Regions from separate parts of the Staphylococcus sp. AS1337 genome, predicted to be linked through region 1. Evidence: predicted binding sites of a transcription regulator. Region 1 holds the regulator's gene; the other holds the start of a gene.

Evidence for each region. The regulator CtsR, encoded in region 1, represses protease genes until heat stress. The targets are predictions, from matches to a motif close to ATGGTCAATAAAGGTCAAACA.
Region 2: a site for CtsR is predicted at 1,745-1,765, ahead of clpP (ATP-dependent Clp endopeptidase proteolytic subunit ClpP). Genes of this name have one in related genera too.

What each region holds. Positions count from the first base shown of each region.
Region 1 covers NZ_JBOIHZ010000004.1:368,887-372,104, reverse strand. The annotation lists gene pdxT (pyridoxal 5'-phosphate synthase glutaminase subunit PdxT) at 1-174, shown strand, start outside; gene ACSUE0_RS09130 (NupC/NupG family nucleoside CNT transporter) at 528-1,742, opposite strand; gene ACSUE0_RS09125 (CtsR family transcriptional regulator) at 1,899-2,360, shown strand; gene ACSUE0_RS09120 (UvrB/UvrC motif-containing protein) at 2,377-2,928, shown strand; gene ACSUE0_RS09115 (protein arginine kinase) at 2,921-3,218, shown strand, end outside.
Region 2 covers NZ_JBOIHZ010000004.1:41,689-44,906, reverse strand. The annotation lists partial or broken gene ACSUE0_RS07570 (PepSY domain-containing protein) at 81-419, shown strand; gene ACSUE0_RS07565 (MarR family winged helix-turn-helix transcriptional regulator) at 543-1,013, shown strand; gene ACSUE0_RS07560 (VOC family protein) at 1,010-1,414, shown strand; tRNA gene ACSUE0_RS07555 (tRNA-Arg) at 1,585-1,656, opposite strand; gene clpP (ATP-dependent Clp endopeptidase proteolytic subunit ClpP) at 1,811-2,395, shown strand; gene ACSUE0_RS07545 (hypothetical protein) at 2,651-2,860, opposite strand; gene ACSUE0_RS07540 (TIGR01777 family oxidoreductase) at 2,884-3,218, opposite strand, start outside.

The sequences.
Region 1 (3,218 bases):
GCGACACATGGTGAAGTATCAGTGTTAAGTACAGTTGGTGAAAAAATTGTAGCAGTTCAAGAAGGACGTTACTTAGGTGTATCCTTCCATCCAGAATTAACTGATGATTATAGAGTGACACAGTATTTTATAGAAGAAATCGTAAAACCTACATTGATGACAGAAAAGGTGTAATAGATAGAACTTCAATAAAATATATGTCGCGTAAGGAATTTTTTAATAAGGCACTTCGTTAAAAATAATGAGTAGTTATTTTATAAGGCGAAGTGTCTTATTTTAGCTTATAGTTTAGAGAAGAAGAGAAGATATGTAGATTGATGTCTACTATTTGTAAATATAGATATAACAATTTAGCAAGTATTAAAAAAACACACTTCCATGCGATAGGAAATGTGTTTTTTAGTTTGCTTGTGGTATGTAGCAATATTTTAATTTTGTAATGGAAATAGTTGATATTATATAAAATGTACTTAAATCGAACGAATAAGCTTTTTATATTTGCAGATATCTATGTCCAAGTTACATTTTTAAATAAAGAATCCGGCAATAGCTGCTGAAATAAATGAAACAAGTGTAGCACCGAATAATAATTTTAGTCCAAAACGAGCTACGATATCACCTTTTTCGTTGTTAAGTGATTTAATTGCTCCAGAAATAATACCGATAGAGCTAAAGTTTGCAAATGATACTACGAATACAGAAATAACACCTTTAGCATGAGCGCTCATATCTTTAATCTCACTTAAACTTTGCATTGCAACAAATTCATTTGACAGTAATTTAGTAGCCATGATGGATCCGGCTTGTACTGCATCATCCCAAGGTACACCAACTAAAAATGCAAATGGTGCAAAGACAAATCCGATAAGCGTTTGGAAGTCCCAAGTGATACTGCCGCCAGATAAGCCGGTAAAGATTGCACTAACAACACCATTAAGTAAAGCAATGATAGCGATATAACCTATTAACATTGCACCTACGATGACTGCAACTTTAAAACCGTCTAAGATATATTCACCTAACATTTCGAAAAATGATTGTTTACCTGATTCGCTCTCATCAACGATAAGTTTATCTTCTTTTGCATCAATTTTATAAGGATTGATTATAGAAGCAATGATGAAACCACCAAAGAGATTTAATACAACTGCTGTAACTACAAAACGTGGTTCAATTAATGTGAAATAAGCACCGATAATTGAAGCTGATACTGTAGACATTGCAGAAGCTGTTAATGTATATAGACGTTGTTTAGGAATATGTGCTAATTCCTTTTTCAATGAAATAAATACTTCTGATTGCCCTAAAATTGCAGCGGCAACAGCATTATATGATTCTAAGCGGCCCATGCCATTAATTTTTGAAATGGCTAAACCTAAAACGTTGATAATCCAAGGTAAGATTTTTGTATATTGTAAAATACCAATTAAAGCTGAAATGAATACGATTGGTAATAATACATTAAAGAAGAAGGGCGGGTTCTTAGGATCTACAAATTCAAATCCACCAAATACAAAGTTCACACCTTCTGCTGCTTTTGCTAGTAAATAATTAAAGCCGTCTGATATGCTACCGATAACTGTAATACCAAATTTAGTTTTGAGTAAAATAAATGCGAATACTAGTTGTATTACAAGTAGTAAACCGACATATTGCCAACGAATATTTTTTCTATCTGAGCTAAATAGAAACGCCAATGCAAGAAACACTGCTATCCCAATTAAACCAATAATAATATGCATAAGTCATTCATCCCTTTTAATTTTTCTTAACTCCTATAATACAATAAATTAGATAGCACTTACATCTTTAATTAAAAATTTTTAAAACATATTGGTTGAAAAAGGTCAAAGTTGGTCATATAATATAGTCAAAGAAGGTCAAAAGAGGTGATAATCATGCACAACATGTCTGACATCATAGAACAATACATTAAAAAGTTATTTGAAGACACCAATGAAGACGTTGTAGAAATTCAACGTGCCAATATTGCGCAGCGCTTTGACTGTGTGCCTTCCCAGCTTAATTATGTAATCAAAACACGTTTTACAAATGAGCACGGCTATGAGATTGAAAGTAAAAGAGGTGGTGGCGGATATATTCGAATCACCAAAATTGAAAACAGAGATGAGACAGGTTATATTAATCATTTACTTCAATTAGTTGGTCCATCTATTTCACAACAGCAAGCTTATTACATTGTAGATGGCTTATTAGATAAAAATTACATTAATGAACGTGAAGCAAAAATGATACACGCCGTTATAGACAGAGAGACATTAAAAATGGATGTATTATCGAGAGATATTATTCGAGCAAATATTATAAAACGGTTATTGCATGTTATAAATTATTATTAAAGTGAGGTGTTTCGTCGTGCTATGCGAGAATTGTCATTTGAATGAAGCAGAAGTGAAATTGGCAGTGAAAGGTCAAGATGGTATAAATGAAAAATGGGTTTGTTCCACATGCGCACAAGGTGGTAACCCATGGACTCAAAATCAGCAAATTCAATCGCAAGATGACATTGAAGGCGCATTTGTAGTGAAGCAAATCTTACAACACTTAGCTGCTAAACATGGTATCGATTTTGATGAAATTGCTTTTAAAGAAGAAAAACGATGTCCTACTTGTCATATGACATTAAAAGATATCGCACATGTTGGTAAATTTGGCTGTTCAGATTGCTATGCTACATTCAAAGATGACATTGTCGATATTGTACGACGTGTGCAAGGTGGTCAAATCGAACATGTAGGAAAAACACCACATTCTTCACACAGAAAATTAGCATTAAAAAAACAAATAGAAGAAAAAAGTTCATATTTAAAACAACTGATAGAAGAACAAAACTTTGAAGAAGCCGCCGTTGTTCGTGACGAAATTAAAGCATTGAAAGAAGATGGCGAGGTGAAACATGATGAGTAAAAATGATATTAGTGCATACATGAGTGAATGGATGCGTGATAGAGAAGAAAGTCCAATTGTGATGTCTTCGAGAATACGATTAGCAAGAAATTTAGAAAATCATGTACACCCATTAATGTTTTTATCAGAACAAGATGGTTTTCGAATAATTAACGACGTACAAGATGCGCTTCCTGACTTGTCTGTACAACGTTTGGACTCAATGGATCAACAAAGTAAATACAAGCTTGTCGCGAAACATCTTATAAGTCCTGAATTAATAAGACAACCTGCTTCTGCCGTATTACTCA
Region 2 (3,218 bases), 330 kb from region 1:
ATTTTTGTAGACGGGTATATTCAAACTAAAGAAGGTTATATTCACAAAGTAGATGTTCACACACAAACGCTACATTTAAAAGTAATGGAGAATGGTCTTATAAAATTGAGCAACAAAAATCAGGCGAAGAATCTGAAGTAATTATTTCAGATAAGAATAAAAAAGTTTTAAATAAAGAAACTGAAAAAGAAGATTCAGTTAATAAAAACGATGAATTTAAATATAATGATACGATCAGTTATAAAGAAGCTATCAAAAAAGGACAAAAAGAATTTGATGGGGATATTAAAGAATGGTCTTTATCAGTAGATGATGGCAAACTAGTATATGATATGGATTTACAAAAAGACAATAATAAGCACGAAATCACAGTTAATTCTAAGAATGGAAAAGTATTAAATAACGAAAAAGAAAACTAATATAAAGTCCACCTAAATGAACAGGTGGGCTTTTGTGTCTTTGGTTCGATTTTATTGTAAGTGAAAAAGAGGTGTGTTAATATATTTTGATAATCAAGTATTTTGATAATCAAGATAAATGAGGTGATTAGAATAGAAAAAAAGTATGAAGAAATAACCTCTCTTGTAAGAAGTCTAGGAACTCGTGTTGTGTTATACCAACAATATATTTCAGAACTTTTAAATGTTTATAGTCATGATTTCACTACTATAAATATATTAAAAGAAACGGGTCCTATTACTGCTGGTGAATTGGCTCAAAGAGTAGGACTAACCACAGGTAGTGTAACCTCATTAGTAGACAGATTAGAAAAAAGAGGATATGTAACTAGAGAAAGACATCCAAGAGATAGAAGAAAAATTATTATAGTTCCACATTATGAAGAGAAAACAGAAGTTCAAAATGTATTTTCAAATTTAAATGAAAATATGTTGAGTTTAAGTGCGCAATACACTGAAAAAGAATTATTGATTATTAAAAGGTTTTTAAATGAGGCAACAAGTGTCATAGAAAATCAAATTATACGTTCAAATAGTGAGGGAGATAAAAATTGAAACTTAATCATATAAATATAGCTGTTAAAGATGTTATTACTACAAAAGAATTTTTAGAGAATTATTTTGAACTGGTATGTATTGGTTCTGCAGGAAATAAATTTGCAGCATTGAATGATGATGATGGATTATTATTCAATTTAATAAAAGATGAAAATGCTGTTTATCCAGAAACATTTCATATAGGTTTTCCACAAAAAGACGAAAATAGCGTTGACAAAATATACGAAAGATTAAAAGCTGATGGTTTCAAAGTTTGGGAGCCTTCATTGGCACATGGATCTTATACGTTTTATTTTAAAGCCCCAGGAGATTTTACAATTGAAGTGTATACTCAAGTTGAAGAGAAAACTAAAACAGTAGTACATCCATACTTTAATGGTTTTTCAAATGGAAAATAGTTAAATAAAACAACCCACTTATTCATTTAGGTGCGTTGTTTTGTCATTCTGGTCCCTTAAAAGTCCCTGAAATTTAGTTTTATATAGTTAGTAATGGTAATACCATGTGGAAAGAATGCCGTCATTACAACATTCTTAATTTTGAAAAGTGTTTAATTATATCTTATAAGTCCCCTCGAAGGGAATCGAACCCCTATCTTAAGAACCGGAATCTTACGTGTTATCCATTACACTACGAGGGGATAAAAAACACATTAATCTAAGTGTACAAATCTAAATGCTTTCGGTCAATAAGAATAATTTAACTTTCATAAAAAAATTGAGCGTTATTTTTTGACCATGTTTGACTTTTGAGTTAAAATAAGTTTATCATTTAGAAATAAGGAGGCAATATTAATGAATTTAATACCTACAGTAATTGAAACAACAAACCGTGGGGAACGTGCCTATGACATTTACTCACGTTTATTAAAAGATCGTATTATTATGTTAGGTTCACAAATCGATGATAATGTAGCAAACTCTATTGTTTCTCAATTATTATTCTTACAAGCACAAGATGCTGAAAAAGATATTTATCTTTACATTAACTCACCAGGTGGTAGTGTAACTGCTGGTTTCGCAATTTATGATACAATCCAACACATCAAACCAGATGTACAAACGATTTGTATTGGTATGGCTGCGTCTATGGGTTCATTCTTACTTTCAGCTGGTGCAAAAGGCAAACGTTTTGCACTTCCAAACGCAGAAGTAATGATTCACCAACCATTAGGTGGTGCACAAGGGCAAGCTACAGAAATTGAAATTGCTGCTAACCACATTCTTAAAACGCGTGCTAAATTAAATCAAATTTTAGCAGAACGCACAGGTCAATCAATTGAAAAAATTGAAAAAGATACAGATAGAGATAATTTCTTATCTGCTGAAGAAGCAAAAGAATATGGTTTAGTTGACCAAGTGATGGTTCCTGAATCATAGTATTACAAATTGTAAGGTTATTGACAAGTCGCAAATAGAGTTGCAAAGCTTGTTTTTATGTAGTCCGGGACGTAAATAGTTGTTCCGGATTTTTTTATGTGCATTTATTTTAATAGTGATGTGTTATGAATTAAACCACTGAAATATTTATTGCTTATAAATATTGATATTAAGTAAATTCACATAAAAAGATGCAACAAATGAAAAACCAACCAAATGCATAGATAGCACTTGACTGGTTTTTCGAAAAGTATATTAAGAATCTTGGAATGTATTACTTTTGGAAGAATTTTTACTGTTAAAGAAAAGTTTTAGTGCAAATGCAGTAACAATGATTCCAAAAACGATTAAAAAGGATGAAACAACGAGCATCGGCGTAGATTTTTCAAATGCAAAGCCACCGTTTAATAACAGGAGTAAACCAGAGATTAAAAGTAATACATGTGTTAAACGATCATGTTTCATTTTTAAAATTCAGTCCTATTCAATTAATGTACTAGATTTTCTAAAGCAATTTTTAAATCTGGATATTTAAATTTAAAGTCAATTGCCTGTAATTTGTTTGGGATAACCTTTTGAGTATCAAGAATAACTGTAGACATTTGACCTAAGATAATTCGTAATGCTAATGACGGGACCCAAGTATAATGTGGGCGATGTGACACACGCGCAAGAGTGTAGCCAAATAAATTTTGATGTTCAACGATTGGCGCAGTAAAATTAAATACGCCTTGTGCATCTTCAGTGTTGATAGTATGAAGAATTGCTCTGGTTAAATCGTCAATGTGTATCCAAGAATACCACTGTCTTCCTGAACCAATCT